Regions from separate parts of the Desulfothermus sp. genome, predicted to be linked through region 1. Evidence: riboswitches for the same ligand, from Rfam matches in the RefSeq annotation. Region 1 holds a riboswitch; each other region holds the start of a gene.
What was found. A riboswitch is a leader RNA that binds a small molecule or an ion and turns the genes downstream of it on or off. The one in region 1 is predicted to bind cobalamin.

Region 1 (15,302 bases):
TTTAAGAGATTTAGATAATTTTCTCTAATTTCCTTTATAGATGTTTTTTCTCCAATATTTAACAACTCTCTGGCCTTTTTTATTTTTAAAAAAGTATCCATAAGTGCTATCCTTGATAGGACATGATAAAATCTTCAGTATAATCAAACACGTGGTAAATTATTTTCAATCTGTAACTAGAAAAATTCTTTGCCACTAAAACAGCCTTATTACATAAAAATTCTATAAATTTCATTTTTTTTTCTTTTTCTGTATCTACTATTTCCATGACATGTCTGCCAGTATTGGCTTTTTTTATCTCGAGACATATTTCCTTTGAATAGCCGATTTCTTTTGCCCATTTTGAAAGTAGATCAAAATCTATTTTTGTTTCCCTTGCATGGGTGTATTCATACCCTTGTGCCATTTTAATTAATTTTCCAGGAAAAACACCAAAACTAATGGTCTTAAATCCCTTTTTGCTTGCACATTTAAGAGAAAATTTAAAAAAATCTGCAATTTGTATAAATGCCTCTTTTGGAAGAAAGTTTAAAATATTCATTAAAAGCCGCTCGCTCCTGCCACCAGTTGTAAGGGCTATGTGATCCAGTCCCATTGTTTTTGCAACATCCATTGCCAAAAAAATAGTTTCTTTATAGGCCTCGGCAGAATAAGGGATAACAGTACCCCTTGTCCCTAAAATAGAAACTCCTCCAATGATCCCAAGCCTTGGATTCAAAGTCTTTTTGGCGATTTTTTCCCCTTCTAACACCTCAATTATTACACATACCTTTGCCTTAATTTTGAACCTATTTAATATCTCTAACACCCCATTTTTAATTTGTTCTCTGGGAACAGGATTTATGGCAGCATGACCAATCTTAACAGGTAAACCTGGCTTTGTTACAATTCCAACCCCTTTTCCACCGAAAATCTCAACAATGGATTCATTATCTTGTTGTTGTATTGATACCTTTGCGCAAATAAGGGCTCCATGGGTGACATCAGGATCATCTCCTGCATCCTTTTTTACCAATACCCTGGCAAAATTTCCATCTTTAGTAATCTTAACAATGGGAATTCTTAATCTTTTTCCAGATGGAGTTGGAATGTCCACTTCTCTTTTTTCCTCACCTAAAATTGCCATAACTGCCGCCATTGCAGCAGCAGTAGCACATGATCCTGTTGTATAACCTATTCTTAGACCTGTTTTTTTTCCCATTTTTTATTTACTAAAACATTCACCATAGACATTAGAAAAATTTAAAATATCCATATATTCCCATTCTCTGTATGCCATACCAAGAATTTTCTGTTTTGTAAGTAGATTTAAAATATCTTCTTCTAAACGAAGAGATGCAAAAATTAACACTAGTTCTTTGTCTTTGTGTTCAGGAAAGAGCTTTAAAAAATTTTCCTTCTTTTTATTCTTAAAATCAAAAACATATTCAGGACGTGGTGTACTTTTTACTTCAAATAAAAACACCCTATCTTTACATACACATATAGCGTCAAATTCATCTTTTAATCCATTTTTCTTTCTCTTTATCCTAATAGCTATCTCTTCTGGATCACAATTAAAATATTTTCTAACAACAGGACCAATAGCAGGAGCAACTATATCCTCAACAATAGTTCCCATTTTATTTGCCAGTTCTCCCCACTGTTTATTCATTCTCTTCCTGTCTTCATTTACTTCAATCTTAAACTCTCTCATCTCGTCTTTAAAGTCCTTCATCTCGTTTTTAAACTCTAGCATCTCGTCCTTGAATTCTTTCATTTCATCCTTGAAGTCCTTCATTTCATCCTTAAATTCTTTCATTTCATCTTTGAAGTCCTTCATCTCGTTTTTAAACTCTAGCATCTCGTCCTTGAATGCCTTCATCTCATCTTGAAATACAACTACTCCATCCTTAAACTCCTTCATCTCATCCTTAAAGGCCTTCATCTCATCTTTGAAATCTTTCATCTCATTCTTAAATTCCAGCATCTCGTCCTTGAAGTCCTTCATCTCATCACTCAATCGACCTATCTTCATATCAGTTATTCTTGATTGATATACAAGCTGCATAAGAGCATCTTCAAGCATACCAACTTTTTGTTTGAGAGCCAGTTCTTCCATCTCCACACCCCCTATAAAATATACTTAACCTCTTAATAATTCTCTATTTTTCATCGTAGTCTAGATATTTATTAGAGATTAAGCTCAGATCTCTAAAGTCCTCTTAATTGTTCCATTCCTTTTTTTATTATACAAAAATTCAACTTAACACAAATCCAAAAGTGCATTTATTGTGGCAGCAACAATTGGTGATCCCCCTTTTCTGCCTTTGAGTACAATATATGGAGCGATTGAACGAGAAATTAATTCTTCCTTTGACTTAGCAGCACCCACAAAGCCAACCACCATTCCAAGGATAAGGGCTGGTTTCACCTCTCCTTTTCCCATTAAATCAATCAAATGAAATATAGCAGTTGGGGCATTACCAATTCCAAAAATAATATCCTTTCCAACTTTTGCAGCCTTTTCAATAGCAACCATAGACCTTGTGCAATTTCTAATCCTTGCCTCTTTGGCAACATCTTCATCTGATACAAAACATTCAACCTCTACATTAAATCTTTTAAGCCTGGCCTTGCTAATTCCTGCTTTTGCCATATTTGTATCTGTGACAATTATACATCCATTTTTTATTGCCTTTTTTCCCATTTCTATTGCATCAGGATGAAAAACTATGTTGTCTAACACATCAAAATCTGCGGTGGTATGGATGATCCTCCTTACAATCTGCCACTTTTCATTGGAAAATGGAATACTACCCTTAATCTTTTTTGTCTCTTCTTCTATTATTTCAAAAGACCTTTTTTCAATTTCTTCAGGACGAATTATATTTAACATAGTTAACTCCTATAATTAAGCAAAAAATAAAAAATATCCCATCGCAGCTTATTTACCTTTTTTTGAAATTATCAATGTCCAATATAAGGCCTTTTTATTTAATAGCTCTTCAATGTTATGTATAATTTCCTGGTCAGCAAATCCACATCTTTTAACAGCTACGCTAGATTTTAACCTCCCTGTCTCTTTTAAGGCAGCGTATATATCTTTAATATTTTTATAGGCCTTTAAAAAAATAATATTGTCAGATATAGTTGAGAGTCTTCTTAAATGATCACCACCTTTAACCCCTGATACTACAGTTAGCACTTCCTCACCCTCAGCAAGTACTGTCTTAGTCACTGCTGCAGACGCCTGATAAGATGTAATACCAGGAATTATTATTATTTCAACATCTGGAGCAATCTCTTTAAAACATCTCAACAAATATCCAAATGTGGAATATGTTAAAGGATCTCCTACTGTCAAAAAAGCTACATCCTTACCATTATATACATCTTCTTTGACCCTTTCAGCATGTGAGCGCCAGTATTTCTCTGCTTCTTCTTTGTCTAAGACCATAGGAAAAGGCAAAAAAATACATTTAGTTTTTTTGGGAATGTATCTGGATGCAATATCAAAAGCCATTGAATGATCATTCTTGCTTGAAGATGCAGAATATACTATATCAACCTGTTTTAAAATTTTTACAGCCTTCACTGTTATCAGCTCTGGGTCTCCTGGGCCTACACCTATACCGTATAATTTCCCTCTTTTCTCCATAATGACCTCTCCATCAAAACTAAGCTTATTTTTGATAATATTTTTTAAGTATATTTTGAATACGTTGTTTAACTCTATTATCATAATAAGTTGGATATAAAATATGGCCTATCTCATATATCCCCATTAAGAGCCTAATAGTAGGTCTAGATGTAACTTCCTCAGCTACAAGATGTATCTCATTATTCTTCACTGCCTTGATTATATTAAAACCAGGTTCTTTTTTTATATCCTTTATTCTTATCCTATTCATTCGACCTCGTTGTGCCAAAAACACATCTATCTCACTAGCATGAGACAATATTTTTTCTTTACCATAATCTGCTATATTTGAATTTCTTACTTCATATGCGTCCTGGGCTATATTTATTCCCCCAGCAGATTTCAAAACAAACATTGGTATGGAATCTGGAGCAAATGTCTTAAATTTCCTATGTATAGACTCAAAAAAAACCATTTTTTTGTGTTTTATTTTTTTATTGATTGAATGAAAAAATTCTATAGTATCTTTAAAGTCTGCAATTATTTGTTGTGCATTTTCTCTCTTTCCAATAATTAAACCTAATGCCATCCAATAGCTATATAGAGAAGATATATTATTGGGCTGTATTGAAATAACAGCTATATTTTCTTTTTTAAATTTTTTTATTAAATTGGGATATCCAAATTCTATCATTGGTCTGATTAATACTAAATCCGGTTTAACTACTAAAAATCTCTCCACCCCAAAATGATAAGAAAATTTTGGTTTCTTTAAGATATATGGAGGATATGTATCACTTATAGATATACCAACTATATATTTATAACCATGTAATGCACAAAGATTTTCAGTATGTGCTGGATATAGAGAAATTATTCTATTATATGGATTAGTTATTTTTATATGCCTTCCTCCATCATCAGTTAACATATCATTTTTTATTTTAAATCCATAGACCAATGTTGAACTAACTACAAATAAAAATAAATTGATTATTAAAAATTTTGTTACATTATTTTTTCTTCTCATACTAATACCTCCCATTTGTAAATATTACTTGATAACAATTTAATTTTTTTTCAAAACGAAGCATAACCTCTACTTCAAATATCTTTTTTAAGATATCTTCATTTATAATATCACCTGTAGGACCACCTATTATAATCTCACCATTTTTTAAAAATATTAATTCATCACAAAAAAATAAAGCCTCATTTATGTTGTGAAATACGCATATTACAGTCCTATTTTTATTAATCACCCTCTTCTTAAAACTATTTAATATTCTTAAACTGTGCTTTACATCCAGATTAGATGTTGGTTCGTCTAATAGAAAAATTGGTGTATCCTGGGCTAATGCCCGTGCTATCATAACCCTTTGCCTTTCACCTCCACTTAATTCAGTTATCAATCTATTTCTAAATTTAAATATATCTACTTCCCTTTCCACGTGCTCTACAATTTCAAAATCTTTTTGAGTTGGGAAAGAAAATCTCTTAATATATGGATATCTACCCATGGTCACAATTTCATCAACACTAAATGGGAAATTAAAAGTAAAATTTTGCGGCACATATGATATTTTCTTTCCAATTTCTGTTTTTTTTATTTCTTTTATATGTTTTTTAAATAAAAACACATTGCCTTTGTCTGGAGTTTTAAAACCAAGCAATATATCGAGTAATGTGGATTTTCCACTCCCATTTGGACCTAAAATTCCATAAAACTTACCTGGATAAAACTTAAAAGAAATGTCCTTTAAAACAAGTAGATCTTGGTACGAAAACGAAACATGATCTATTTTTAGGATTTCACTAACCACTTTTAAAAACCTACCTGTTTTTTCCTAAATATATAACAGAAAAAGGGTCCACCTATTAGGGCAGTAAGCACTCCTATTGGAACTTCTGTAGGTAGAACGGCCCTGGTTAGTGTATCAGCCATAGTGAGCATTATTGCCCCGCATATTAGGGAGATAGGCAAAAGTTTTAAATGATTTGGACCTACCACTGATCGCATCATATGGGGAACAAGCAAGCCTACAAATCCAATAATTCCAGAAAATGATACGCAGACACCAGTTAAAAGAGAACCAAATACAAGCAATAATATACGCACCCTATTTGGATCCACACCCATTGATAGAGCTGTTTTTCCCCCAAGGCTAAGCAAATTAAGCTCTCTAAAATAAAATATAAATACACCAAAGGATATAATAAGACACCCTACAATTAATAATGCGCTTGTCCAGGTAGATGATGCAAAACTCCCTAAAAGCCAAAACACAATAACTGAAACCCTCTCCTGCGCCAGGTATTTACAAAAGCTAATACCAGCAGAGAGAATCGCTGATACAATAACACCTGATAAGATCAAATTGTTTGATGAAATTCCACCACTGGAAGTAGAAGAGAGATATACAACTACAAGAAGGGTTATAAGCCCAAAGACAAATGCGAAAAAAGGTACACTATAGATTCCCAAGAAGTTGAACCCAAAAAGCAAGGCAACTGATGCTCCAAAGGCAGCACCTGCAGAAATTCCCAGGGTATATGGATCTGCTAAGGGATTTAAAAGGATGCCCTGAAACACAACCCCACAAACAGAGAGGGATGCGCCAACTAAAGCAGCACAAATTATACGGGGCAGTCTAACGTCCCAGACAACAGAGGAATGTATATTGGAAATATTATCGTATGTTATACCAGTTAACTTAGATAAAATAATCTTTATAATTTCAAAAAAAGGGATCTTTACAAATCCCAGACCAAGAGATATAATTACTGTGAGAATAAGAAAAATAAATGCAAAAATAAGCTGAAAATAAAATTTTTTCATAAAAAAATCCCAGTTTGTCTTTTTTTTTGACAAACCAGGATGTCCCATTTTCATCCAGGTCCAAAAAATTTCTTGCCGTTTAACAACAAGATCCGTTCCCATTCAGGCAGGTCTTCTGACTCAAGGGATCATCCTAGTCACTGCGCCTTCCCACCAAACACCTAAAAAAGTTCTAGGTTTTAAGTTCTATGTTCAAGGTTCTAAGGTTAAAACCCAGGTGCTTTGGCAGTGGCCTTTGCAGCTTTCGTCCCCCTATCACAGCGATGGGTTCGTTCCCGATTTTCACGGGATTCCCTTTTAAGCCCAAATAGGCACCTGAATGGTTATAAAATAATTTAAAAAAGAGCATGAGCACTAAAATTTGAACAAGGTATTAATGGATAAAATGAAAATCTTCAAGCAAAACTTAAAAGTTCCCAAGTTATATATTTTTCATCTAGGGATGGTTGTTTTCCTAACAAATTTGTTGATATCTGAGAAATATTTCGCCTCCTACAATAAATTAGTTGTCAAAAATAAAAACTTTTCTTAAAAAGAATCCCAAGATTTTAATAAAGGGGATAAAGAGATGAAGACCTATTTGGAATGCATCCCATGTTTTGTTCGTCATTGTCTTGACGTAGGAAAAATAACTGGAGCAGACGAAAAACTTCAAGAGCAATTATTGAGAGAAGCGCTTCTAAGTTTAAGCAAAATAGATATGTCAAAACCACCACCATATACTGCAAAACACATCCATTCATTAATCAGAAAAATAACCAATAATCCAGACCCATACAAAGAGATAAAAATCAGGCATAATAAATTGGCAATAAAAATATATCCAAAACTAAAATCAATGGTAAAGGACTCTCCAGATCCCATAAATACTGCCATGAGGCTTGCCATGGCAGGAAACATTATAGACCTTGGAGTAAAAAATAATATTACAGAACAAGAAGTAGAAAAATCCATAGCCAACGGATTATCACAACCAGTTATTGGAGATTTTCAATTATTTAAAAAAGAAATAAAAAATTCAAAAAATATCCTTTATTTAGCAGATAATGCCGGTGAAATAGTATTTGATAAAATATTTATTGAAGAAATTGGCCCAGAAAAAATAACGCTAGTAGTTAGAGGTGGCCCTATTATAAATGATGCAACTATCCATGATGCTGAATTTTGCAATTTACCTAAAATTGTCAATGTTATAGACAATGGATCAGATGCACCAGGAACTATTTTAGAAGACTGCAAAGAAGAATTCTTAAATAAATTCTGGAATTCGGATTTAGTTATTGCAAAGGGTCAGGGCAATTTTGAAAGCTTAAGCAATGTAGAACACAATATCTTTTTCTTATTTAAGGCAAAATGTAATGTTATTGCAAATCATGCCAATGTTCAGGTGGGTTCTTGTGTATTGACACGACCAATTAAAGAGGATAAAAATGATTAAAAAAATAAGGGAGTTCAGAGGGAAAAAGGAGGAATTCTATGCCAACTTATGAATATGAATGCACAAACTGTGGATATAAATTTGAGATAAAACAATCAATGTCAGATAATCCAATAAATGAGTGCCCCCAATGCGGAGGCACAGTCAAACGCTTAATCAGCGGCGGGATGGGATTTATTTTAAAGGGAACGAGCTCTTCTACTTCCCATAAAAGAGAGGGGAAAGAATGTAGATTCGAAACTACGGGGAAGACCTGTTGTGGTAGAAGTGAGCCCTGTGGAAAGTGCCACTGAAAAAAACTATTCAAAAAATCAAAACTCCTTGGACCACCCAACATTTGCAAATTCAAATCTCTCTTTAAACCTCATATAGCAGTGGGAAGCGGCAACAGGACCTGTGCAATGTGAAACTGCAACAAGCTCAACTGAAAAACGCTCAAGCTCATCTAAAATATTGTTTAATTCCTCTCCTGGTGGGAAAAATCCAAGGTGGGTACCGCCAATTACTCCATAAAATTTTTTATGCCCTGTTTTTTTTGATAAATATCTAAGAATATTTACAACTCCACTGTGTGCACATCCAAGTAATACAACAGGGCCTTTGTCTGTTTCAATGAGTAAGCTTATATCGTCGTTAAATGGATCTTCAATATATTCTCCATGATCTGTTCTTACAACAAGACGTGTGTCTTTTATGGCAAATTTCTCTTCCTTTGGTACCTCACCTGAATAATAAATTCCCTTTGAAATCTCTGTAAATTCTTTTAGATACACAAATTCAGCTTTAAGAGAATCTTCTAATATTTCTTTCTTAAATTTAATCCCAATATACACATAGTCACATCCTTTTGGAGTATTAAGTTTTGCGTATTTTGCACCAAAACAATCAGGGTGAAGATATACCTTTGCTCCCCTTGGGGGATATAAAGCATCTACAAGTCCACTTGTGTGGTCGTAATGCCCATGAGAAATCACTATCTTGTTAATCTCTTTAAAATCAACACCTAAGATAGATGCGTTGTGTTTTAAAGTAAAACCCTGACCAGTATCAAACAAAATTTTTTCACCGTCCTTTTCAATTAAAGCAGAAAAACCATGCTCACCAATGAGCCCAAACATAGCGCCTGCTGTGTTTTCACATAATATTGTAATTTTTGTGGACATAGTTTACACCTCCCCTTCCAGAACGCATATATTTATGCGTATTTAATAGTTAAAAAACAAAAAAAGGGACGAATCTTTTCGTCCCTTCTTATCAAATTTCCATTATTTTTAACAACCCTATTTTTCATCCAATTTTAATATTGGCTCTAATATCTTTAAAAGGGCCTTGGCTGCTGGTGAGTCTTGATGATATTTAATAAATACATCACCGCTATCTCCAGCCTCTACCAACTTGGGATCCAGGGGTATCTTTCCAAGAAACTCGACCCCTGTCTCCTTTGCCAGGGCCTCCCCTCCTCCTGATTTAAAGATATCTACCTCTTTACCACAATGGGGACATACAAAGCCACTCATATTTTCAACAACACCTATTATTGGATTCCCTGTATGACGACAAAAATTAATTGACCGCCTCACATCATCAACTGCCACGTCCTGTGGAGTAGTCACTATCACTGCACGGGCCTCTTTTCCCATAAGCTGCATAACAGAGAGGGGCTCATCACCAGTGCCAGGGGGACAATCCACTACAAGATAATCTAAAAATCCCCACACCACATCCTCTATAAATTGTTTTATTACTCCCATCTTAAGTGGACCTCTCCAGATTACAGAATCCTCCTTAGAAGGAAGTAAAAATCCCAGGGAAATTACTGATAAATTTTTAGACCATGCAATTGGATACATTCCATTTGCACCAACTTCAGGCCTTGCTCCATCCAATTTTAATAAACGTGGGATAGATGGGCCATGGACATCAACATCCATAAGTCCTACTTTTTTACCCTTTAAAGATAATCCCACAGCTATATTTGTGGCTATTGAACTCTTTCCAACCCCACCTTTTCCTGAAAGTATTACGATTTTATGTTTAATCCTGCTAAGTGTTTGTTTTAATTTTTCATCCTTATACTCTTCACAAGAACCTTTTTTTGAACAACTCTCACACTCTTTTTTCTCCATTTCACACTTGTTCTCACTCATACCCATAAACCTCCTGTTTTAGTAATCACTCTAAATAAACCAGACAAAAATATATTAAGTTCATAACAAAACGTTGTAAAGAAAAAAATTAGCACATTCTAACTTTTTTTGAAACCTTTAATTTTAAACCATTGATAAATTATCTTTGCTTTTGCATTTTTCTATAATAATCCCCAATTGCCTCATGCAATGTATTTGCCGCAAGAAATGCGCAATGATGATGATCTTCAGGCAATTTTGGAAGTTCTATAAGAACATCTTCTCCTGATATTTTTTCAGCCTCTTCCAGTGGTTTCCCATGGGCCAAATCGCACACAAGGGATCCACAGACTACTGTAGCGATACAACCGTCTGTCCAGTATGAAATCTCATCTATCTTTCCGCTTTTTACTTTTATTAAAATTTCCACACTATCTCCACAACTCCCAGTAAGTTTGCCAATACCATCACCTTTTTCTAATACATTAAAATATTTTAAATTCTTCCATATCTCAGCTATTTTTTTCCCATAGATATCTTCTACTTTTTTATCCATATCAATTTGTAGTCCTTGACAAAATTCATCTAACTCATCCATGGTCTTTCCTCCTTTAATTCTACTTTCTATATTCAATAGGATCTTTGATATTAGCCTCTTTAAATCCCTTGAGTCTAAGGATACATGCTGGACATTTTCCACATGCTGCTCTTGCTCCCTCATAACAGGTGTGGGTATATTTATACCAATCTAACTTTCCAAGCTCTTTCATGAGCAACACAGTGTCTTTTTTTGATAAATACATAAGTGGAGCATGTATTTCAAAAGAAGAGTCAACAGCCAGCTCTAAGGTGGCGTTTAAAGACTTAATAAAGGTATTTCTACAGTCAGGATAGCCACTAAAATCTGTCTGAGATACACCAACCACTATATTCTTAATGCCATAGGTGTATGCAATAGAAGCTGCAGAGGAGATAAAAAACAAGTTTCTAAAAGGGACAAATGAGGCTGGAAGGTCCTCATCAAATTCAAAGGGCCTATTAAAATCCCCGCTGTTTTTAATTAAATTACTTTTAGTTATTTGCGAAAAAAGTTGGTCTATTTTTATTTCAAAGTGTTTTACACACCCAGCAAGCTCGGAAAGTTTTTTCGAGCACTCAACTTCAATTATATGTCTTTGGCCATATATAAAACAAACACTGAATATTTTTTCAAATTTTTCTTTTGCCCAGGCAAGACAGGTTGCTGAATCCTGTCCTCCAGACAAACAAACAATTGCATGTTCTTTGTTGGTATGTCTCACCCCTATCACACCCCTCAATCGATTACTTTCCTGGGTGAGACATTAAGACCCATTTAGAGGGAGGTCAAGGGATTTTAATTTAGATTGCCATTTTTAACTAACTAAATTTAAACAACGCTTACTCTGTTTCTTCCCATCTCTTTTGAATTGTAAAGGGCACTATCAGCACTCTTTAAAATATCTTCAATAGGATATTTCCCCTTTGGATCAAACTCAGATACCCCCATACTTACAGTAATTTTTATTGTTTTCCCATCATCAATTACAAACTTATAATTTTCAATTGTTTTCCTCAGTCTCTCAGCAAATATACGGCCATTTTCTTTATTTGTATGGGGCAATATCAAGAGGAATTCCTCACCACCATAACGGATTACGTGATCAATTTCCCTTGCATTGTCCTTAATTATATTTGCCAGTTGATTTAGGACCATATCACCTGCAACATGTCCAAATCTATCATTTATATCCTTAAAGTGATCTATATCAATCATCACTACACTGAATTTTGATCCAAGTCTTTCATGCCTTTTTATCTCTTGTTTAATCACCATATCAAAATAATGACGATTACCTACGCCAGTTAAAAAATCGATATATGCAAATGAGGACAATTTTTCATATTCTACACCACGTTGAATGAGCAGACATAGATGGTCTATAGCCATCTCCAATACAGCAAAATCATCATATCCCATATGATCTGTATCTATAGAAATGAAAACTTTAAAATTTTCCAGGGATGGAGATACATCCACAATGTCCCAATCTTTATCTGTTTGAACCTCAATTCCCAATGTTACAACTTCTAAACTATTTTTCTTTAACTTTAGTTTTTTCTCAACATAATTAATCCAAAAATTTTTATTATTGGTAACATAGAATTTATAACCATTATTTTCTCCAGGGATTAAAATACAAAAGCTATTAACAGCAAAATAATCTCTAATCTTTAAAAATCCATTTTCTAGAATTTCCTTCACACATCTAGGGAGAGTTACTGTTTTAAAAAAATCATCTAAAAAATCCAATTGAGTTGCCTTTCTAAAATAGAGCTCTTTGTATAAGGCAATCTCTTTTTTTAAATTTGAAATAAAATTATAGATCCCCTTTGCTTCGTCTATAATCCCTTTTAATTCCTCATCTTTTTTCAACAATCTAGAAGATATTGCCACCACGCATTCTGTGAGTATATCAGAGTCACCAAAAAAGGAGTTTTCAATTTTTTTTATGTAAAATTTTTTTAAAGACTTATCTTTACTATTATTAGATAACCTTATCCAATGTCTCCAGGGAATCAAGATCACATAAGCATCTTTATTACCAACCACACCTTCAAAAGAATCTTCTCTTTTTGATTCTACAAAGGTGATTTCGTTACAGTCAATTATATTGAAAATCTTATTTTTTTCCTCATCATTAAAATCAACACCAATGACCTTTCCCTGGGACTCAATTGTGTTTTTCATATCCATCCCTCTTGGTTTAGGATTATTAGATTGCTAACAAATGGTAATAAGGAATTTTTTGCTTTTATTAAATTAAAAGCAAAAAAAATACCAAATCAGTGATGATATGATGAGTTTATCAAAATCTGGTAGGCTCTATATATTTGTTCTAAGAGGATTACTCTAGCCATTTCATGGGTAAAGGTAAGAGGACTCAAACTAAATAAAAAATCAGATCTTTTTTTTATCTCTTGAGAAAGCCCATATGATCCTCCAACAACAAAACAAGGAGTCTTATTTGGTAGTTCAGTCCACATTGTCAATTTTTTGGCAAAATCCATAGAGGATAGGAACTTCCCCTTCTCATCAAGAATAACAAGAAAATCAGAAGGCAACAATTTTTTCAAAATCTCCCTGGACTCAAAATTGACCCTATTATCTATGGAACCTTTTTTGGAGTCCTTGACTACGATTATTTGTACATTAAAAAAATTGCTAATCCTCTGCAGATAAAATTTTTCAGCTTTTTTCCAAAAATCCTGTTTGACCTTGCCCACAAAAATAAACTTTATGCGTCTTGCCATATGACAAAAAACTTTATATTCTACCTTTTCAGGATGCAATAAAATTTTAAGATAAAATCAAAGAGAAAACGTCCATAATGTCAATAAGAATTACTTCTAAAAAATTCATTAAATTCAAACGGCTAATTGCATTTTTGGTCTTAGCTGTATGTTTAGTATTACCAACAAAGGCATTTTTACAAGATATAACTTTAGAAAATGTTATTTTAAATACCAGTAATAAAAACGTCAGTATCCAGATATCCCTTAATGTAATTGACCCAGAAAAATTCCAAAAAATAATCAAGGACAACAAGTTTCAGGTAGTGTTTTACTATCAGGTGGAAATTCAAAAAAAAATTAAATTCTTCTTTGACAAAACAGTATTTAGCAACGATCAGGAATTAAATATCTTTTTTAATCCCATAAGTAACAAATTCTCCATCAGGGAAAAAAATAAGTCAATTTACTCCACAAATTCTATAAATAAACTAATTGAGAAAATATCAACTATAAATCTCAAACTACCAATATGGACAACCCCTACTGGCGAAGAAAAATATGACCTAATACTTAGGTTTTCTCTAAAAAAAAAGGTTCCTTATTGGATTGAAAAGACGCTTTTTTTCTGGAATTTTGACATAACACCTCCATCTGAATACCATATTAATTTTAAATTCTAAATTTACTTATGAAACATATAAACATCCCCAAAAAGACCAAAATTGAATTTTTAATCATACTTATATCTGTAATATTAATTATACTATTCAGCTGGATTGAACTAAAATTTTTTGGAGTTAATTCATATCTTTTTTTAATTGTATTTAATTTAAATGTAATTCTTTTGTTGGTAATACTATTTTTAGTTATTCGAAATAGTGTTAAATTGTTTTTAGACAGAAAGAGAAAAGTAGGCGGATCAAGGTTAAGAACTAAATTAGTTCTTTCATTTATATCTTTATCTTTTATACCCACTATACTAATGTTTTTGATCTCTGTAAAATTTGTACAAACATCAGTTGATTATTGGTTTAGAAATCAAATTGATAATTCTTTAAAAACAGCACTTGAAATAGGTAAAATAAACTATAAATACATTCAGGATGAATTAAAGACTAAATTAGATAAATTTAAGAAGATACATTTCAATAGATACAATGAAAAAAAATTAATTACATTAATTAGTAATTTTGCTAAAGAAAATAATACAGGAATTTTAATCTTAAAAAAAGACAAAAGGGAAATTGGATTTATACAGGAGAATTGGAAAAAAATTTGGAATAAACTAAAAGACAAAATAGAATGGGAAGCTATAGAAAAAAATAAAGAGTTTTGGGTAAATATATATTCCTTTGAAGGATTGGATTATGTTTTGGGTGTTGCTCATTTAAAAAACAATGGTGCACAAAAATACAAATTTATAGTATTGGGTATAAGACTTAAATATCCAATTACTGAAAAAATGGAAAAAATAGTACAGGGAGTTTATGAATATAATCAACTTAAATCTTTGAAAAAACCCCTGAAAACATCCCTTTACATACTTTTAGGGGTAATGACCCTTTTGATAATTTTTGGCTCAATCTGGTTTGGACTAAAACTGGCCAAGGAAATATCATATCCTATCCAGGCCCTGTCCTCAGCTACTAAAAGGATCGCCTTGGGAGATCTCGAGGTGAGGATTGAAGATGAGTCAGAGGATGAGTTAGGTACACTAGTAAAATCATTCAATCTTATGGCTGAAGAGCTAAGGCGAAGCCAGAAACAGTTAAATGATACAAACCAGATCTTATACAAAAAAAATAAAGAGTTGGAACATAGAAGGCAGTACATGGAAGCGGTTCTTAATACCATAACATCCGGAGTGATCAGTTTAGATAGCCAATTCAAAATTAACACTATAAACAAATCTGCCCTGGAAATCTTACAAATCCCGGAAGGAAACATAGTAGGCAAAAGGTT
Region 2 (3,404 bases), on a different contig from region 1:
GATTTTGATATTATCATTAATAAGATATGTCGCCCCTATTGTTGGGCATATATGTGTCTTGTCTTTATCATGTCCTTCCCCTTTTTCCACTTCTACTTTAAATTTGTCATATCTAGCACCACCAGATATGACAAATCTATTATCAAGGAGTTTGATCTTTCCCAGAATAAATCCAGCTGGATTTTTATATTTGGTTTCTCTGGGTTGATATGGACTTGATTCAATTCTGTAATACACCCAGTCAAAACCGCCTGTTATTACAAAGTTTTCCATATCCAGGGTAAGCTGCCCTTGTGCTCCCCTATGAGTTGTTTCTTTTGTTGTGGGGATTCCATCATCCCAGCCGTCAGGATTACTCATAAGTGGATCTACCCATCTATCTCTGTCTTTTCCCTGAAAGTATCTAAACTTCCAAAATAGAGGAAGTGATGAAGTAGTGCCCTCATAAATGAAATCCGCTGAACTAAGAGATTTATCTGAATAATCATCTAAATCATTTTGACTTAGATAAGAAGGACTGCCTGCTCTATCCACATCAAATTTGGTATAGATTACACCAATCCTGTTACCAGGTAAGAACTCATAACCAATGTTAAAGGAGTAATTCTCTTTTTTATCATAGCCTGTATTTTTGTATTTTGTGTTATCTGCTGTATCATAGTCGTCCATTTTCCCTCGGCTATAAGAAAATGAGTAGTCAAATTTATTTATTTTACCAAAAGAGCCTATGGTCCCGTCTTGATAATTGAAGCTTCCAAGTGTTCCTTCCAAAAAAGCATGGGGTTTTCCTCTTCCCCTTTTTGTTATTACATTTATAACACCGCCAATACCAGCAGATCCATATTGAACTGCCCCAGGACCTCTGATAATTTCTATTCTTTCAATGTTTTTTGTTAGGATCTTGGCCACATTTCCTGTTCCTGCACGTCTACCATCTAAAAGGATAAGTACATGTCCAAGGAGGTCATTTCCGTGTGTTTCTGTTCTAAAACCACGAATTCCAACAGATGTTAAGGTGCCAGGATATTGTCTAATAGTGCCTATGCCCTTTTCTGAAAGGAGCTCTCCTAAATCCCTTGCAGAGGAGGCTTCTATCTCTTCTGGTCCAATTACCTGGATGTTCATGGGTGTTTCTTTTATAGATTCTTTGTACCTGCTTGCAGTAACCACTATAGTATCCAACGAGGTCTGGTTTTCATATGCAAAGGTATCTTGAGAAACAAGAAAGGCTAAAATTCCGATGAAAACTACTAAATACTTTTTCATTTTGTGATTTCCTCCTTGATATTTTAGCCACAAAGTCTCATTTCTTTGCCAGTGAATTTGATCTTCATGTCCTTTCCAATTTCTACAAATCTAAGGAGTATCCTTTTCATCCCACGTCTTGTCATTTCCCACCAACCATAAGTTATATCTTCCTCACTACCTGGAGAATGGGCAATTTCTATTAAGTCTGCATCTTTAAAAATTTTTTTTAGATCCTTTTTTACCTGCTCTAGATCCAAATTTTCAGTGTCTGTTCTAACATAACAAATAACTCCTGTCCTCATAACCTTTCCTCCTTTTTTTAAACTTAAATTTTTCATTGTTTAAAATACAAATAAAAAAATCCCTGAAATCCTTCATACAAGCAGGATTTCAGGGATTTCCCGTTTTTATCCCCAAAACTATATATAGTTTTTAAGCCCCTTGCTCCGAGAGACTTAAAAGCTCTTTCCAGGCAGGTCTTCTGACTCTAAGGATCATCCTACTTGCCCTGTTGAATAACCCCTTTTCTTAGGAGATTCAACAGAACTCACCCTGTTATTATTCAACAGGGCAGGCCCTGTTGAATATAGTTCCCTTTTGGGAAATTCAACAGGTCAAGGCCCCGTTGCATTATTCAACGGAGCAAGCTGCGCCTTCCCCTGGTGTTTTAACCAGAGTGGCATTTTGCAGCTTTCGTCCCCTTATCACAGCCGCGGGCCGGTTCCGGATTCTCACCGGATTCCCTTTTAAGCCCATTATAGGCACCTGGTAGATTTTATATAAAACCCAACTCAAATCAAAAGTCAAGAATTATCTTTTTTGGCTTACTGGTTAGTTACAGACTCCTCTACAGCTGTTAAAAATGAATTTAGTCCTATCTTTAAAACCTTAGGGATATTATTATCATTAACAAATCTTTTTACTTCTATATTTTCCTTTCCTGATATAGAACTTAAAACAAGTTGTTCCAATTTAGAAACAGCAGATATATCTTTTATATGGCCTTTTTCATATTCATCAGACAGAACTAAAAATTCCTGCATAATAGATGCATATTCTTTCTTTAAAAGAAGATCTTCTAATTTTTGAACAAAAAATTCCTTTTTATTTTTTGGTATAAGTTCACTATTGTAGACAATATCAAATATAGATATGTCCCTTTCGTTTAATTTTTTAAAAATAGATCGATCTTCTATCAGTTTATTTTGTTTTTTTATAGCAATTTTTACCGCATCATATACGGCCTTTGCAATTAATTCTCCAAGTTTTGAATGACCACCTGCATTGTCTAAAGTAAATTTCCCATCTCCTTGAACAATAATTATATTATCTGTGCCCGTGCCTGTTGCCTGATATATTTTGGGATTGTATGAACTTCTTATATCAAGATCATTTAATAGAGCACTTTTTGCCTCTGTTGCAGTGATTATAGCTCTGGTCATGGCCCGAGGAGTGAGTTTTGCATTTGTCATAATTATCATATTAATTGTGCCTGGGTCTATTTCATAATAGCAACCCATATCTTTTGACATTCTCATGGCATTGGTCTTAACCCCTGCAGTTGCAAACACATAGACTGCCAAATCTTTGTATTCTTTTTTTATCATGGCCAGATTATCCATATCTGCGCCTGTAAACAAGAGACTTGAATCTTCCTCTTTAATTTGTAGAGTATTATATATCCTTTTTCTGGATTTTTCTAATCCCAGGTGATGAGTAATTCTCCAACAAGGTGGTGGTGTATAATGATTGCCGACATTTATTATATTGTACCTGGGGCCTTCTAAGGTTGAAATTATATTTATTGGTTTTTCAAAGGTTATTAGAATAGTTTTATTTATAAAGTCAAATATAGATGATTTTATGATATTCACACTTTTAATATAGCCAAGAGATATAGGTATTTTCCTTTTTGATATTATTTTATCTTTATTTACCCAATATCTATCATCCAAAAATTCTTTAGAATATATATCAGATGCCAGCCACGATACAAAATATCCCGTATGGGCCGAAAGACGACAGGTCAAAGCACATGGATATGAATATATACGATTATTTTTTATAGCTGATACATCTCTCCAACCTGGTAGTGTTTTTATCTTATTTATTAATCTTTTGTCTCCACCACAAAAATACACAACCTGGGGATTAAA
Region 3 (6,549 bases), on a different contig from region 1:
GAAGCCCATGTTGGCATGGCGCAAGAGGAAGAAAGGGTTGGTACATACAGAGAATTTACTGAGAATATTTTACCATGGATAAAAAAACTTGGCTACAATACCATCCAACTCATGGCCATTTTAGAACACCCTTATTATGGTTCTTTTGGCTATCAGGTATCAAATTATTTTGCCCCATCATCTAGATTTGGCACTCCAGATGATTTAAAAGAATTAATAGATACTGCTCATAGTTTAGGACTTTATGTATTAATAGACATTGTACACTCCCATTCAGCGCCAAATGAGGTCGAAGGACTATCCCGATTTGATGGAACCTATGACCTTTATTTTCACAAAGGAAAAGGGGGTTATCATCCCTTATGGGGATCCAGACTATTTGATTATTCAAAAAAACACGTGCTTTGTTTTTTACTATCAAACTTAAGATACTATTTAGAGGAATTTCATGTGGATGGTTTTAGATTTGATGGCATAACCAGCATGCTATACACCCACCACGGCATAGGAAAGGATTTTGTTTCCTATGATGAATATTTTAATGAATCTGTTGATACAGATGCTGTTACCTATCTGGCCCTGGCAAATAAGCTAGTACATCAAATAAAAGATGATGCAATAACCATTGCTGAAGAGGTATCTGGCATGCCTGGGCTCTGCTATCCTATAGACAGAGGAGGAATTGGATTTGACTTTCGCTTTGCAATGGGAATTGCTGACTATTGGATAAAGTTATTAAAGGATTTCAGAGATGAAAATTGGCCTATGGGACACCTTTGGTATGAATTAACAAGCCACAGACCAGAGGAAAAGACCATCAGCTATGCAGAATCCCATGACCAGGCACTGGTTGGGGACCAGACCATAATTTTCAGACTAATTGGTGCTGATATGTATTATTTTATGAGAAAGGAAGATGAAAATCTAAAAGTAGATAGAGGAATCGCTCTTCATAAGCTAATTAGATTTATCACCATATCCACTGCATGTGCTGGTTATCTAAATTTCATGGGAAATGAATTTGGACACCCTGAATGGATAGATTTTCCAAGGCAAGGAAACAATTGGTCTTACAAATATGCCAGAAGACAGTGGTCCCTTGCAGAAAATCCCCTGCTGAGATATGAATACCTGCTTAAGTTTGATATAGACATGATAAGATTTATCAAAGAGATAAATATATTAAGACCAGAAATGCCACCTAAACATCTTCATGACCACAATGAAAATAAAATTATTGCCTTTGAGAGAGGAGACTATGTATTTGTGTTTAGCTTCCATCCAACCACATCATTTACCCATTACAGAATATATGCACGTCCAGGAAAATATAAGCTGGTGTTTTGTACAGATGAAAAAAAATATGGAGGGTTTGAAAGATTAAAAATAGGTGAAACCCACTTTACTCTAACTGAAAAAACATATAATCATTTAACACATTACTTGTCTCTATATATACCAAATAGATGTGGTTTTGTATTAAAAAAGATAGATTGAGATAATGCCGGATCACGAATCCCGAATCACGAATCACAAATCACAAATTACGAATCCATGGGCGGATATGGAATCCATGAGCGAATATGGAATCCGCCCCTACACCCTATTCACAAATCACAAATCACGAATCACCAATCACGAATCACGAATTACGAATCACGCCTTTATCAAGGTTAAAAATTTACTTGACACACAAGACAAAAAAAAATATTCACATAGTCTCGACATCAGTAAGCCCCCGTAGCTCAGTAGGATAGAGCACAGGATTCCTAATCCTGGCGCCGCAGGTTCGAATCCTGCCGGGGGCATAGAGAAAATTCAATAATCCCCACAAGTTAGAAAATCTCATAAAATCCTCAACTCCGTAGTGTTAATCCGTTTTTTGAATATTAATATACCAAAAATTAACCAAAAACCAAGTCTTTTTGTAAACTTCCACAAAAAATGAAAAAAAGTTGCAAATAAAATGAGAAAAATAAAACTAACCGAGAGTAATACTTGACTTTCAGACAAGAGTTTTCCTTTTTAAAAGAAAATTTTATTAATTAATCAACAAATTTAAGGGATTATAGATAAAATTTTTGTAAGACCCTACTAATTTCAAATATACAATTAAATTATTCCAGGTACAACATGATAAAAAGGCTTTTTTGACAATTTAAGACTCTTCTAATAATAAGAGTTTGGAATACCAAAACATAAGAATGTAAAAAAGGAAGAACTTATTACATTGGGGAAATGGTCAGAGTTCGATTAAGCCCAAAAAGGAGAACTAGATTTACCTGGAGTCCGTAGAAAAAATCCCAAGCATGGTTTTAATTACAGAGAAAGCTGATATTGATAAAATCCAGGTTAGGGATTATGCTGAATTTTAATAACACAATGGAATCAATGAGATCTTTACATAGTTGTCTTTGTTGGCATTCAGGTAAAAGAAATCCTTTAAGGATAATAGAAGAACCAACTCCCCTCCAGGCTAAAATATTTTCAGTATTTGGCTACAAAATAAAAGGTGGGGTCTTACAAAAAATATCTAGATAACATCTTGATATTACAGCTTTTTTATATTTAGAGCTAAAAAAGGGAAAGTCCAATTTAAAATGTTGTTTATCTCCTAGATCGAGATCAACACTCAAAATAGGCTCACAATTCCGAATGTTTCCATACCATCGTTCTGGATATTTAGAACGGCGGCTGTTTATGTTCCATTCTCATCAGAGTATTTATCCTCCCTATAAAAAATAGGGGATCTTAAATTGAAGTAAGAGAAGTAAGAATGGACTTTTTCAAAAAGAGTTAATGTCTTGATTATCCCTTATTTTTTATTTGTAAATGAAGGAAATTTTTTTTATCGGATTTCCCTTATGAGTAAGTACAATTTCATATGGTCCAGATGGAAAGCTCTTTCCTTCAGATGGTTCTAATGTAAATGTTACATATCCAGTGTAGTTTGGATTTTTAATTTTTAACGGCAAACTGAAAATAAATATTTTTTTAGATCCATCATAGAAATACCAGTTCGCTGTTATTTCTGTATCTTTAGGAACATTTTTAATCATGCAACTTAAAAAAATAGCTTTTGTGTCAGGGTTAATACTTTCATCTATATAACCATATAAGTAGTGAGTTTTGTATTTATATACTGCACAATTTTCTATTGTAAAATTGAGTGAAGTGTTCTTCTGACGTTCAGAAGCATCTTCTGATGAGTAAGTCTTGTAAACACTATTTGCCCAAAATCCTCCACATATTTTATTGGGATCTCCACTGCATTTCATATTGCAATTGTTAGCTGGTCCATATTTTCCATAACTATTGCCACAAAAGCATTGAGTTGAATATTGTACTGATGCATATTTAAAATTTCTTTTTGAACAAATATCAATGCACATCTCAGGAGTCATATCTTTGGATCCATACATAAATCCATCTAAGTCTCTACCTTGGGTTCCAGTTGGATCTCCACTATCTTTAAAACAACCAATGTAGTATTTACTCAAATTGTCATTAAAAGATACACCCTTTGGTGTTTGAACATTACTTTTAGTACCTGCACATTCTATGTATCTAAATCCATCACAAAATCCTTGATCGCAGATTTCACCTGTTCCAATGATTTTAGTTGGTGAGTGAAGTCCTATATCAGGGTCTATTTCCCATTTAATTGCATTACTGAAACCTTGTTGTTTACAAAACTCATCAGCAGCTGGTTTGCCGCACAGTGAACCCCATACCTTACACCAATCTAAACGATACCCAGATATGGAAGGAGAATTAAAAATTTTTGTTACGCCTGTTTTATGTTTCCCTGATTTTTTTACACCTGATATAGTAAATTTATTTGGGACAGGATTTGGCACTTTGTATTTTAACCAACACCTAGGTGATGGTCCTTGATATCCTGGTCTTACAAATGTCCATGCTTTACACCGTGAATCTTTATCACACGCCTCTTTGCACAATGCTGGACTATTTTCTGTGAGATTGATATTTTTATAATCATATCCTGGTCTATCAATATTGTATTCATAACCTGCAGAACTAGCGGTGTTATAGGCAAACATATCTAAACTAAAATAAAAGCAAATAATTAATGTAAATAGAATGTTAAAAAAAATTTTTGATTTAGACTTCATCTTTTCCCCCTTTTATTTAGAAATTAAACTCGACATAAATTTTATCCTTTAATAAAAAATATTTCAATAAATTTTCTCGAATTTATTCACATCCAAAAGAAGTTGATCTATAAAAATTCCACAGCAAAAAACTAACTGTAACATAGTTGTAACAAATTATATAATGGGCAACCAAAAAATTAAGAGGTGTCTGTGTGAAAAAGTTAATGTTCCCTTTGGTGTTTGCTTTTTGAACAAATTTTGTGATTGCTGGTTCAATAAAATCAGAGGCTCAACCACTGTGCTGTCGGTAACATGATTATTTATGAGTGGATGGATATTAAAGTTAAGCTTCTCTTAATTTATTTGAATACTCTAGGCATATTTAACAAATCTAATTGTCAAGATTTTTTTAATGCATCTATCAACTTATCAAACAAATCTTCAATTAAAATATTGACTCAAAAAAAAAATAAATATAGAGAATTAAAAAAATTGAGTATAAAAATGGGTTCAGGTGCCTTTTAAGGTTTAAAAGGGAATCCGGTGAGACTCCGGAACCGGCCCGCGGCTGTGATAAGGGGACGAAAGCTGCAAAATGCCACTCTGGTTGTAACACCAGGGGAAGGCGCAGCGAGCCTTGTTGGATTTCCCAAAAGGGAACTCTATTCAACAGGGCAAGCCCTGTTGAATAATGACAGGGCGAGCCTTGTCGAATTGATTTCCTGAGGAATAAGGTTATTCAACGGGGCAAGTAGGATGATCCTTAGAGTCAGAAGACCTGCCTGAACAAAAATATCATTTTCTCATAAGGCAAAGAAAAAATAAACTTGTAGGGATAAAAACGGGAAATCCCTGAAGTCCTTATGTTATCAGGATTTCAGGGTTTTTTATTTTAAACCATGAAGGAATATTGCTTTAAAATTTTAATTCTTATGATGGGAATTTTAGTAACTTCCTCTGCAAATGGTAAAAAAATAATAGGTCTGTCTGGGACAGTTATAACTGTTCCTTTTTATCCAAAAAGGATAGTTTCCCTTGCACCAAGCATCACAGAATGCCTTTTTGAAATAGGTGCAGGAGACAGGGTAGTAGGTGTCACTCAATTTTGCAATTATCCAGAACAAGTAAAACGCTTGCCAAAGGTGGGATCTTATATATCTCCAAGTATTGAGAAGATACTTGCACTTAAACCAGATTTGTGTATTGCCACTAAAGACGGCAATCCAAAACACATTGTATTTAAACTTAAAGAAATTGGAATAAAGGTCTTTGTTGTTGATCCAAGAGATATTGAATCTCTGTTTTCCACAATGCTTGTTCTTGGGGAAATCGTTGGATGTGAGAAACAGGCCAAAGCAGTTGTGGAAAGGTTAAAGAAAGATGTGTTGTTAGTTCAAAAAAGAGCGTCATTGTATATCAATCCCCCAAAGGTATTCTTTCAAATAGGGGTGGATCCAATGGTTACAGTTGGTAAAAATACACTCATAGACAATTTAATAAAGGTAGCTGGGGGTGTAAATATATTTAAAAATCTTAAAGGGTATCCAAGAATCTCTGTTGAACAGGTCATAGGGTTAAATCCAGATATTATAATCATAACATCAATGGTTCATTCAGAACACAATTTAAATAACCTCAAACAATTCTGGGAAAAGTATAAAGAAATAAATGCAGTAAAATATTCAAATGTGTTTGTTGTAAATTCAGATTTTTTCAATCGTCCTTCACCTAGAGCAATTCAAGGACTAAAACTTCTGTCAATGATCTTTGAAAAGGCATTAAAAAAAATTGTCAATGAGAAAAATTGATAAAATAAAAATTTAAGAATTTGCAGCAAAATATATTTTAAAAGATATATACAAATGGGAGTATTGCTAAATTATGAATCTAAAAAAAATTTGGATTATATTTATGAGTTTATTTTTATATTCACCTCTTTCATATTGTTATCAAGTAAAATTTTTGGATGATGCTAAAAGATTCATAGAAATAAATAAAAAACCCCAAAAAGTTGTATCTCTTTCTCCATCTATTACTGAAATTTTGTATGAAATAGGTGAAAAAGAACATATTAAAGGGATAACATATTATGATGAATATGTAATAGAAGGAGCACATATAGTAGGTGGTTTTTTATATCCATCAACAAAGAGGATAAAAAAGATAAATCCTGATATAATTTTTTGTTCAAAAAGGCATAGAAAAATCATAAATGGATTTGAAAAAAATGGCGTTAAGATAATTGTTTTTGAACCAAAGGATATTCCTTCTTTATATAGGACAATCAAAATTTTATCAGATATATTTGAGAAAAAAGATAATGGACTTAGGCTAATTAAGAAGATTAAATATCAATTAGATCATATCCAAAAAAAATTGAGTCATATTAAGAAACAACAAAGATTACGGGTTATGAGAATAATGGGTAGGA

Region 2: it holds a riboswitch for cobalamin, as region 1 does, so the genes downstream of both, ACY2V1_RS10770 (hypothetical protein) here and ACY2V1_RS09710 (FecCD family ABC transporter permease) in region 1, are expected to answer to the same signal.
Region 3: it holds a riboswitch for cobalamin, as region 1 does, so the genes downstream of both, ACY2V1_RS10780 (ABC transporter substrate-binding protein) here and ACY2V1_RS09710 (FecCD family ABC transporter permease) in region 1, are expected to answer to the same signal.

Annotation. Positions count from the first base shown of each region.
Region 1 is NZ_JBMYBT010000131.1:16,556-31,857, reverse strand. Features, by position in the region: gene ACY2V1_RS09745 (J domain-containing protein) at 1-101, opposite strand, end outside; gene ACY2V1_RS09740 (cobalt-precorrin-5B (C(1))-methyltransferase) at 107-1,201, opposite strand; gene ACY2V1_RS09735 (hypothetical protein) at 1,205-2,101, opposite strand; gene ACY2V1_RS09730 (precorrin-8X methylmutase) at 2,246-2,878, opposite strand; gene cobI (precorrin-2 C(20)-methyltransferase) at 2,927-3,640, opposite strand; gene ACY2V1_RS09720 (ABC transporter substrate-binding protein) at 3,666-4,652, opposite strand; gene ACY2V1_RS09715 (ABC transporter ATP-binding protein) at 4,654-5,445, opposite strand; gene ACY2V1_RS09710 (FecCD family ABC transporter permease) at 5,448-6,461, opposite strand; cobalamin riboswitch at 6,550-6,795, opposite strand; gene ACY2V1_RS09705 (damage-control phosphatase ARMT1 family protein) at 7,030-7,899, shown strand; gene ACY2V1_RS09700 (FmdB family zinc ribbon protein) at 7,938-8,192, shown strand; gene ACY2V1_RS09695 (MBL fold metallo-hydrolase) at 8,211-9,062, opposite strand; gene ACY2V1_RS09690 (P-loop NTPase) at 9,180-10,046, opposite strand; gene ACY2V1_RS09685 (iron-sulfur cluster assembly scaffold protein) at 10,186-10,623, opposite strand; gene queC (7-cyano-7-deazaguanine synthase QueC) at 10,643-11,326, opposite strand; gene ACY2V1_RS09675 (diguanylate cyclase) at 11,434-12,795, opposite strand; gene ACY2V1_RS09670 (23S rRNA (pseudouridine(1915)-N(3))-methyltransferase RlmH) at 12,891-13,358, opposite strand; gene ACY2V1_RS09665 (DUF4390 domain-containing protein) at 13,436-14,020, shown strand; gene ACY2V1_RS09660 (sensor histidine kinase) at 14,029-15,302, shown strand, end outside.
Region 2 is NZ_JBMYBT010000146.1:78-3,481, forward strand. Features, by position in the region: partial or broken gene ACY2V1_RS10765 (TonB-dependent receptor plug domain-containing protein) at 1-1,266, opposite strand, end outside; gene ACY2V1_RS10770 (hypothetical protein) at 1,290-1,550, opposite strand; cobalamin riboswitch at 1,703-2,032, opposite strand; gene ACY2V1_RS10775 (adenosylcobinamide amidohydrolase) at 2,073-3,404, opposite strand, start outside.
Region 3 is NZ_JBMYBT010000146.1:3,607-10,155, reverse strand. Features, by position in the region: gene ACY2V1_RS10795 (alpha amylase C-terminal domain-containing protein) at 1-1,497, shown strand, start outside; tRNA gene ACY2V1_RS10790 (tRNA-Arg) at 1,735-1,808, shown strand; gene ACY2V1_RS10785 (PAN domain-containing protein) at 2,823-4,136, opposite strand; cobalamin riboswitch at 4,614-4,918, shown strand; gene ACY2V1_RS10780 (ABC transporter substrate-binding protein) at 5,018-5,926, shown strand; gene ACY2V1_RS10775 (adenosylcobinamide amidohydrolase) at 6,030-6,549, shown strand, end outside.